DNA from 2 places in the Pseudoalteromonas maris genome. Region 1 is predicted to be linked to the other one. Evidence: riboswitches for the same ligand, from Rfam matches in the RefSeq annotation. Region 1 holds a riboswitch; the other holds the start of a gene.

What was found. Region 1 has a riboswitch for cyclic di-GMP ahead of AAEU32_RS13735 (Ig-like domain-containing protein). Riboswitches for the same ligand answer to the same signal wherever they lie in the genome.
Positions count from the first base shown of each region.
Region 2: linked by a shared signal. The riboswitch ahead of AAEU32_RS14775 (M12 family metallo-peptidase) and the one ahead of AAEU32_RS13735 (Ig-like domain-containing protein) in region 1 are both predicted to bind cyclic di-GMP.

Region 1 is NZ_JBMMUF010000011.1:15,301-20,582, reverse strand. It holds gene AAEU32_RS13765 (FAD-binding domain-containing protein) at 1-530, opposite strand, end outside; gene AAEU32_RS13760 (hypothetical protein) at 523-822, opposite strand; gene AAEU32_RS13755 (DUF3081 family protein) at 883-1,140, opposite strand; gene AAEU32_RS13750 (MBL fold metallo-hydrolase) at 1,225-2,181, shown strand; gene AAEU32_RS13745 (DUF2256 domain-containing protein) at 2,178-2,330, opposite strand; gene AAEU32_RS13740 (hypothetical protein) at 2,512-2,829, shown strand; cyclic di-GMP riboswitch class I at 3,181-3,262, shown strand; gene AAEU32_RS13735 (Ig-like domain-containing protein) at 3,333-5,282, shown strand, end outside.
Region 2 is NZ_JBMMUF010000013.1:41,974-47,255, reverse strand. It holds gene AAEU32_RS14775 (M12 family metallo-peptidase) at 1-1,459, opposite strand, end outside; cyclic di-GMP riboswitch class I at 1,536-1,621, opposite strand; gene AAEU32_RS14770 (response regulator) at 2,015-2,638, shown strand; gene AAEU32_RS14765 (hypothetical protein) at 2,898-3,443, shown strand; gene AAEU32_RS14760 (S8 family peptidase) at 3,455-4,636, shown strand; gene AAEU32_RS14755 (arsinothricin resistance N-acetyltransferase ArsN1 family B) at 4,848-5,282, shown strand, end outside.

The DNA.
Region 1 (5,282 bases):
CAGTAACTATTGAGTAGTTCGATGCCATCGTGATGTTTAATCAGGCTATTGATGTTTTTTGGCGCGCTAAAACAAGGCTCGTCGAGCCAAGCATTCGCTTTGTTTTGCCACGCATCCCTATCAACAACACCTCTAAAGACAGCTTGTTGACGATACGTGCTGACCTCAATGTTGTTGGCTTTGCACCAAGAATATACGGCACAGTCGCGTGCAAACGTCCAGCTATTACCTGTTTCTTGGTGGTTGTAGAGTGTGTGAATTGGCGCATGGGCATGGATGCGCGTAAGTACGTCTACGACATTTCCTTGGCGTATGAGCAGATAGCCACCAAGTTGCTCTAGCTGGTTCGCCAAAGAGCGAAGTGCTTGGGCAACAAAAACAAACTGACGTTTACTGGTGTCAGGCAATTGCCAGTATTGCGGTTCAATAACATAAACACACAGTATTGGTCTCTCGCTTTGAGTTGCAAAATGCAGCGCTGCGTGGTCTTGAAGGCGTAAGTCACGCTTTAACCACACTAGATTAATCATCTAGTACTCCTTTGAAGAGCAATGGGTAGCGCCTTAGCCGTTTACCAATATAGTCATCGCTGAGTATTTGTGAGCATATCTGTTCCACGTCTTGATGAGCCGCGAAAACCCAGTCAAAGCGCTCTATCGCAGTGAGGAATCCACGCTTTAAAAAGGGTTGTTGTCTATAGTGCTGCAGATTTGCCCTGATGATTGACAGCTTGGTGGGATCGTTACGTAACGCATCTACGACTTTTTCAATGTACTGTTGAAGGTGAGCAGGTGTGGGCCTGTGCCTGCGCGAACGATGCACGTGTGTCGAACTCCTGTTTTAAGTATTGGTCTTTGATACGTGCAGCGGCGTTACTTAAGATCATTGCAAATGCGCGATACTCTCAAGTTTCTTCATGAAGTCCTCTTTGTTTTTTTCGTGCTGGTAGTCGAGATGATAAGTATTGTGAAAACCAAAACGCAAAATCACACCACTGCCTTCGAGATAAACGGTGTAGCCATCGGTATCTGAGTACGCATACAAGCCCTCAAAGAGTTTGCCTTTGTCTGTTTGTTCTCCGTGTTTTTGAATATGCTCATACACATTGAGTAGTGTTTTCGTGTCTATATCATTTTTCATAACCGGTCGCTCCTTGGAGAGTTGCTAATAACGAAACATTGCACGTAGTATTAAAGACGTATACGCCTTAAATGGAAAATAAGTTTGCAAATTCAGGTATTAGGTAGCAGTTCTGGCACCCCAACACGCGATCGCAATGTGTCGGCTTACGCCGTATTTAGAGAAGACCAAAAGCCATGGTATCTAGTGGACTGCGGAGAAGGAACACAGCATCAAATTCTTAAGAGCGCGCTGTCGTTGTATCAACTCGAAGCGATATTTATTACTCATAAGCATGGTGACCATTGTTATGGATTGCCGGGCTTGATTGCCAGCGCTGGCTTATCTGGTCGCACAGAGCCATTGTTCTTGATAGCACCTAAAGAGGTGTTGGAATTTATCGACAGTGTAATGCAAATGACTGACCTAGCGTTGCCATTTGAACTCACGTTTATGCCCATTGAATCGTATAGCAGCAACGCATTTTCTTGGCTAAAAGTCCAAACATGCGCACTAAAACATCGCGTGCCCAGTTATGCGTTTAAGTTCACTGAAACGCGCATTCAGCGCAAACTTAATATTGAAAAGCTCAGCGCTGATGGTGTAGGCAGTGGTCCCCACTATAACCGCTTGCAACGCGGTGAGAATGTGACTTTTGAGGGGCGTGATTTACGCAGTGATGACTACACGTTTTTAGCATGGCAGCCCAGAGTCATGGTGATTTGTGGCGATAATGAGGCGCCCAAATGTCTCGACTCCATCATCGAAGGAGTGCATCTTCTCGTTCACGAAGCCACGTTTTTAGCGGCAGATTTGCGTAAAGTCGGCTTTCACACGGGCCACAGTGACGTAGAGCGAATCAGTGAATACGCTCAAAAAAAGCGGGTGCCATACTTATTGTTGACGCATTTTAGCGCTCGCTATGGTGGACAAGTGTGTATGGATAAAATTCAGGATGTGGCGCAGCAACGATACACAGGGCGGCTGTTTTTAGCGGCAGATGGGATGACAATAGCAATGGATAAAACCGCTCACTGTGCGTTAGTGCGCAGTTGCTTCTAAGTGCCGCGGTGTTTGTGATGTGCACCAGCACATCTTTTTGAGCAGTACTTTACTTCATCCCAGTTGCGCTGCCATTTTTTACGCCAAGTGAAAGGGCGCTCACAAATGGGGCATATTTTCGATGGAAGGTTTTGTTTTCTGTGTGCCATTAGTGCCACTAACTATTTGCCATACTTCACATACGGGCAGCGAATGACCCTAAGATCACTGTTGTGAGTGATTGATTAGTGGCACAAAATCACAGCTGTTTAGGTACAAAGCACACAATTTCATTACTTGTTCAGTTTTTCCTGTTAGGCTGAAATTAATTATTATTCGAAGGTAAACAACATGACGCGTTATATCCCACTTACCATTTTGGCACTTAGCTTGGTGTCAGGCCTAGCTCAGGCAAAAGACCACAAAGAAAAACATAAATCGCTTCCGCCGGGCCTTCAGAAGAAAGTCGCAAATGGCGGTGAACTTCCTCCAGGCTGGCAAAAGAAACTGCGCCGTGGTGATATTTTAAGTCGCGATATTTATGACCGAGGCCGTATTATTCAGCCAATCTCAGATGACGGAATTATCGGTATTCAGGTTGATGACACCATCATTCGTGTGATTAACAACACACGTGAAATTGTTGATATCCTCAGTCGCAAACATTAGTGATTAAGTGTATCAATCGGGCACAGCATCCGTCATTGGAGTTAAGATGGCCATAAGGTTGACAATGAGCGGATGTGACAAAGGTGATCACTATCACTTTTATCGATAGTCTTTTATGAAAACGTTCATTTCATAGAACATCGAACTCATTTAAACCTCCATCCTTTGTCGGCTTCGACAGATTTGGCGGAGCATGGAAAAAATAATTTGTTTTTTAATCTTTGTTTTTTCTGAGACTTAAAGATTTGTACAAAAAAACACCAATTTTATACTTGATGTTTTTTTGTACATATTGCTACACTCCAATGAGCGTCACAGCATAGTTGTGCCGCTACCCACATTCGAAAGCACTCTCGAAAACGGCAAACATCAAGTAATTGATGGACGCAAAGCCACAGGCCCTACTTTAAAAGAGGGTGGCTGGGTTACCGAAGGAATGCGTTTTAGAGCTCAGTATAACTGGGAGCTTTCGAAGTTATTGAAAACTTTGAGAGGTTCTAGTTGTGAGATCTATTCTTCGCACTGAAACGTCTACGAACACCACTTCATCAGCTGGTAAAGCTTGCGCTCTTTTCGCGCTTACGCTTGGTTTGGCTTTTACCACGATGCAAGTACAGGCAACGCCAGTGAACGCGGCAGAGTCTGAAAGCAACAATGTGAAACTGCAAACACTCGAGTTGGCATCTATGGCGGCGGCTCTCAATGCTGCACACGAACAACATGATGCTAAAGCGCAATTAGTGAAATTGGCGCAGCAACGATATGCTAACCAGTTTGAATTGCTTGAGCGCGATCCTAGCGCTGTGTTGCGCACTATTTTGCCACAAGCAAAGCGTAATCAACTACGCGCTGTTTCTGGCGATGCAATGGCAAAAAAAGCATCTATCACAGGGACTCTAGAACTTGTATATCAAGACGCCTATGAGTCAGAAAACGACCGCTTACGCTATTTTTTAAAGTCTGCATCACAGCATACAGAATTGTTTCTACCTGAGTCAGCTCGTGCCCAGCAGTTGCGCTCTGGCCAGACACTGCGTGCTTCAGGTTGGCAATTCACTCAAGGCCACACCTCTCGATTACTGCTTGAGCAAGATAGCAATGCGCTAGAAGTGCTCGCAGTTGGTGAGAGCTCAGCAACAAGCAGCTCAAGCAGTGCATCAGTGTTGAGCGGTACCACAGGTGAGCAAAAAGTGGTGGTACTAGCACTCAATTTCCAAGATAACCCTTCACTGCAGCCTTGGACTACTCAAGAAGTACATGACATGGTATTTGGCCGTGTTAACGATTATTACCAAGAAGCGTCGTACGGACAAACTTGGCTTACAGGTGATGTATTTGGTTATTTCACCTTAGCTTTGAATACGACATGTGATTTTTCAATTATTGAACAGTATGCAGTGCAAGCAGCGGTTGATAATGGTGTTGATTTAAATCAGTACCAACGTCGCGTATACATGTTGCCAAAAAATAGTGCATGTAGCTGGTTAGGCCAAGGAACGATTGGCGGCACGCCTTCTACGTCATGGATCAATGGTGAGCTTAATCTAAAAATTATCGGCCATGAGTTGGGTCATAACTTAGGTTTAAGACATGCTAAACGCCTTAACTGTGGCTTCGACATCTACGATGAACAATGCTTGGTATCAAACTATGGCGACAGCTTAGATGTAATGGGTAAATCAGAAGGCCATTTCAATGTCTTGAATAAAGAGCGCTTGGGTTGGCTCAGTGCTCAATCAGGCGACATTATTGCTATCGATGCCGACGGTCAATATACACTGGAGTCGTATGCCACAGCGAAAGCAGGCCAAGCAAAAGGCTTAAAAGTACGTCGTGGTACAGACGCCACAACATCAGAACCTCTTTGGTACTACCTTGAATATCGTCAGGCTCAAGGCTTTGACAGCTTCTTAGCAGGCAAAGCCGTCACCAACGGTGTGTTAATGCACTACAACACAGCGGCTGAGCATATTGATAGTAGCATCTTGATGGATTTAACTCCTTACAGCTCGCTATTTGACAATGATGATGCAGCGCTAGAGGTAGGGCAAACGTTTGTTGATGCCACCGCGGGAATCAGTGTGACCACACAATGGGCTGATGAAAACGCCGCAAATGTGTCAGTGAGTTTCTCTGCACCTAGCTGTGTTGCTTCTGCTCCTACTTTGAGCATTGCACCGACTACCAGCGCATGGGTAGCACCAGGTACACAGGTAAACGTGAATGCCACTGTAACAAATAATGATAGCTTAGAGTGCGAAGCAGCAAGCTTTTTGGTCTCAACAGCAGTGCCAGCAAACTGGAGTGCTGCTTCTGAATTTGTGAACCTTGCACCAGGTCAAAGTGCGACAGTGAGTTTGTCAGTTATCTCTGACGTGCAAGCTACTGACGGTTTTTATGACCTTACTGTAAGTGTAGTGAACAATAACGATAATCAACACAGTGCTCAATCT
Region 2 (5,282 bases), on a different contig from region 1:
GATCCGGTGCTGTTGTATCGGGTGCTGTGGGTGGCACATACCCTGATAGATAATAGTGCCCTTGGCTTGCATAGTTGCTCACGTACGGGCCTGATGCGCCGTAGACTTCAAGTGTATAAACCCCCTCAGCCAAGTCCAATGACAATGACGCGTTGGAGTCACTTTGTCCATCTGTTGCGGCAATCACATCGCCCTGTGCGTTATAAAGACGCAAGCCAATGTCTAAGTTGGCGCCGCGGCGAGACTCACGCGTAAAAGCATCCCATGCCGGGTTGGCGTTGAATTGCGCTGCCCCTGTGCCCGCACTGAATTGGAACCAGTCGCTGTCACCTTGTTGTATGGTGCCTTTGTTTGCCATTTGTGCGTTGCTTGGATCGGCTTCGCGGTTGGTCGCACTGAATTGGCCAAATTCATCCATAGTGAGTGTATTGGGGGACGTTTGTGTGCCTTCGGTGTCGCTAGATGCACCAAGTTTAGAGGTGATAATAGCGATATCATCTTGAAACTGGTTGGCATCGGGGTATTCACCAATACTCCATTGGGTAATATTTTTTCTATAAGAGTTGCCCATTATTGGCGCCCAACTATTCACATCTAGGTTTTCACCTAAGCCACTGAAATAGGAGGTTGTTGATGTGCCATCATGACTCAAACCAAGGTTATGGCCTAGCTCGTGAGAGCCAGCTTCAGCCATGGTGTTCGCAGCACCGGATGCAAGGCGGTTGTAATAGGCAAACGCAGGTTGATATTTGGTATAATCGCTACGTCCCCAGACATTCACATAAGCAACGCCTCCAGCCCCTTGCGAAGGCATCGCTATGCCATTGGCATCAGTGTCTTTGGTAAATAATACCCAACCCGTGTTAGGGCCAAAAGTCGCTGGTGCTTGTGTCGTCACATTTATATCAAACGCGGCAAAATCATCCGCCATACGCGTCCAAATCTCGTGGATACGAGCACGCTCTGAATCATTAAAAGATGCAGGGTCGCCATCTAAGTCATAGGGAAGGGTGGCATAGCTGGTGCCGCCGCCCCAGGCACGGCCACTCACCTCACCGCCGTCAAAATCTAGGTAGACGGTGTTTGCAGCCGCGGGTTTGCTGTGCAAATTGAACACATCAATTTCAGGTAAGGTTTGGGTGCTAGCTTGCACTGTTGCAGAGGGTGCTACGCTCAAACCCATCTCAACATAATAGATTTCGCCGTTGTCATCAGCTTCGATAAAGTCAGTATCAACAACTGGGATACCAAGGGAGCTGAGCTTGTTTAATACCTTCTGCTGAACGGGGGCAGGTAGCTTCGACAAACTTGTTTTCAGGCGGCTGTGTGGCAAATTTTCCACAGCTTGGTAGGGAATGTTTGCTTGGTTGCTGGCAGAGTTTGCCGCAGCGCTTGTGCTTAATGCAAAGCTGGTTGCCATCGCCAAAGTGCACAGTGCCAATGGTTTATTAGGTTTCATGTGTGATGCTCCAAATACAGATCCATAGTCATTTGGAACGCAAAGGTAGACCCAGCGACATTAATCCAAGCTGAGTGCTAGCAATCCCGCTGTCATAGAGTGTTCCCCCTTAGACCGGTGACTTTGCGTCCTACCCTTTCGGATAGTTTGCCAAATTAGCGTGTTGCTAAAACGTTACTCAAGCCTAGCAAGGGTCATTAAAAATTCCAACATGAATTATTTAAAATAGGAACATAGTGCTAGGGTGTGTTGACTTTTGCTGTTTGTTTTTGCAGCAGTCATTGAGGGTTATTGGTAATAAGTTCGTTGCAACCGCTTTTGTTTCTTGTAACCTTTAAGGGTACGGTATATGTTTAAATAACGAGCAGTGAACTTTCACCGTTCACTACAGGACTCTCAACATTTCATAATAATTCAAATACCGCATTAATTGAGTGTCTTGCATGTGTTGCGCAGTCAGCGGCTCAATACACGCTCACCATTTCAATGATGTTGATACTGCGCAGCAGCGATGAAATGGCGAACATGGATAGACGTTAAATGAGGTACTCAACGATGAGCAATATACGAATAGCTGTTGCGGATGATCATCCGCTTATTGTGTTTGCCATAGAGCAGACGTTAATGCGCACCTGGCAGAATTTAGAGATTGAGTCAGCCCACTGTTACCACCAATTATTTCGCCTCATAGAGCAGCATAAGTCGCAATTAGCACTGCTGATCCTTGATTTGTCTATGCCAGGAAGTGAAGGCGTTCAGGGTTTGGAGTATATCTGTACAAATTACCCCGATATACCCGTTGTGGTGATAAGTGGCCATGACGATTTTGAGAGTTGTACGAAATGTTTAAATGCTGGTGCTCAGGAGTTTATTTCGAAAACGGAAGTGGCCGATGTCATTACTAATGTTGTAGCGCGCTACCTTGGAAAAGACAACGCTAAACGAGCAAATCAAAGTAATAAAACATCAGCTGATGATACTCTTCAGTCCCTGACTCCAAGTCAGCAAAAAGTACTACTGCTCATCGCGAAGGGTTTGCGTAATAAAGCCATAGCTCGCGAGTTGGGCATATCAGAAAAAACCGTTCGCGTTCATGCCAGTCGAATCTTTAAACAATTGGGTGTTGAAAATCGCACAGAAGCCGCGATGAAACTAAAGCGCACCCCTGAAGTAATTTAGTCCACTCGGCGAAAGTTTGTATAGGGTAATGCAAATGATGTACATCAACAAAGTACCCGTAATAGGTAATTTGTTCAATATATTAATATAAAATAAAGGCTTACACTCAAATTATGCAGCCAGTAAGGATGATGTGTCATGAAGTGTTGCAGTGTGGCCCTTACAACTGTTTGACAAGAGAAGCCATGACTCTGAAGTGAGCTTGAGAGTGTGGCAAACATTACAGCAAGTAAGTTGAATTAAGAATAGGGAGGACGTAATGGTCCATTCAAATCTCAAAATGCTCTCGGCTATTGTTTTAGCCAGCGCATTGTCAACAGGATGTACGTTAGTTGGTGAACATAAATATACAGGTGGTGGCACCATGGCTTCTGCCGGTGGTGACAAAAATGCTGTATTTACATTTAATGTCGAAAATTGTGATGGCGAAGATGTGAAGGGGCGAGTTAATTATATCGACCATTCAGCTATTGATTTCGAAAATATTGGTGGTGTGAGTCTCAATGCACAAGTTGATAACTTCGGTTACTGCACCATAGATATTGATGGCTTTTTAAATAATGAGCCTTTGTGTAATTGCGAGAACCAATACGAAGCGCAATTTTCTTATTCGTCCAAGAATCCCAGCGCTCAAGGTGATGGGACAGGTTTTGTTTGTTTTTTTGATACAGGTGAAGGAAAAGGGAACTTTCATGGCGCAATTACCGCGTTTTATATAAACGATGGTCCTTACGCGGGATATATCAACTACGGCACGGTGAACGGCAACATTCAACAGCATTCATGCCCAGCGTCAGACGAATAAGGAGCTCACTCATGTTTAATAAAGCTATTCTTCCAGTTCTTGTGGCCAGTGCATTCTCTGCTAATGCTGAGCTGGTACAAGATGCGACTATGGTTGACGGTAAAGCCGCACGCGTTATTTTCGAATATCATAATGGTGGTAAAGAAGCGTTAATCGCAGCAATTGAAGCGGCAGGTGGCGAGGTAAAGCGCCTGCTTGATCATGATAACTCACTCGCTGCTGTGATTGATGTTGACGCATATAGTCAACTAAAGAACCTAAAGACAATTAAGTCCACTGAAATAGACCCCAAGCGCAGCCACATCCCCACGAATATGACTCAAGTTGGCTTTACTGACTTTGTACCCTATGGCGTAAGCATGGTTCAGGCTGATCAACTCAATTATATGGGGGGCATAAAGGTGTGTGTGGTTGATACAGGATATGATCTCGGTCACCCTGAATTACCACAATCGACCGTTACTGGCGATGATGAAGGTGCAGGCCCTTGGTATCAAGATGGGCATGGCCATGGGACGCATGTCGCAGGTACAATTGCTGCGTTAGATGGAAACGGTGGATTGACTGGAGTGCTCGGTTCGGGAATGCCTGAGTTACATATCGTGCGTGTGTTTAACAGTGCGGGTGGTTTTGTTTATGCATCTGACCTTGCTGGAGCGGTACATGACTGTGCGGATGCGGGCTCAAAGGTGATTAATATGAGTCTTGGCGGCGCTTTTTCTACCAAGGTTGAAGAGCGTGCATTTGCTCGTATTCAAAGGGCTGGCGTGTTGTCGGTTGCCGCTGCAGGTAATGATGGCAATGCCACATTTAGCTATCCAGCATCGTATGACTCAGTTGTATCTGTAGCTGCTATTGACTCGAATATGGACCATGCTAGTTTCTCGCAACGTACATCACAAGTTGAATTGGCTGGGCCAGGTGTTAACGTAATATCAACCTATCCAGGTGGATATTACGCAAATGCGTCAGGCACCTCTATGGCCAGTCCGCATGTTGCAGGGGTAGCCGCATTGGTATGGAGTCATTTCCCAGAGTGCAATAATTATGAGATCCGTAACGCACTGAGTGCATCAGCGATGGATCTTGGCGATTCCGGTTACGATTACAAGTATGGTAATGGGTTGGTGCAAGCGAAAGCTGCATATGACCATTTATTGGCGACAGGTTGTGATGGCAAGGGAGTGAAATAACACTAGCGTAATCGCCCTGGGTGTGAGCAGATATAAATCTGTTCTTGCACGGGAAAACAGTTACAGAGGTATCAGGTTTGTTAGCCGCAGCACTTGATACTCTGTTTTTTTAGCCCCTTCTAGGGGCTTTTTTATGCCGTTAGTTTTATTGCACGGTGTGTATTTGGTATCGTTGCTGCAATTTGATAATCCACTCACATAGGAATGCGCCATGATCCGTGATGTACATCCTAGCGATGCTAAAGCGATAGCGGATATTTATAATTACTACATTAGCAATACGACCATAACCTTTGAAGAACAGACGGTAAGTGAATCGGACATGGTTAGGCGTATCGATAAAGTGCATCAGCAAGATTTACCTTGGGTAGTGGCTGAAATTGACTCTAAGGTTGTAGGCTATGCATATGCAACACCTTGGAAAGCGCGCAGTGCTTATCGGTTTTCAGTTGAATCAACGGTTTATGTCAGCAATGAAGTTCACGCTAAGGGACTGGGTACGCGCTTGTATCAGGCTCTTTTTAGCAAACTCCAAGCTCGAGATGTCAACGCTGTATTAGGGGTGATCACCTTACCAAATGAACCCAGTGTGGCCTTGCATGAGAAATTGGGTATGGCCCAAGCCGCGCACTTCAAACAAGTTGGC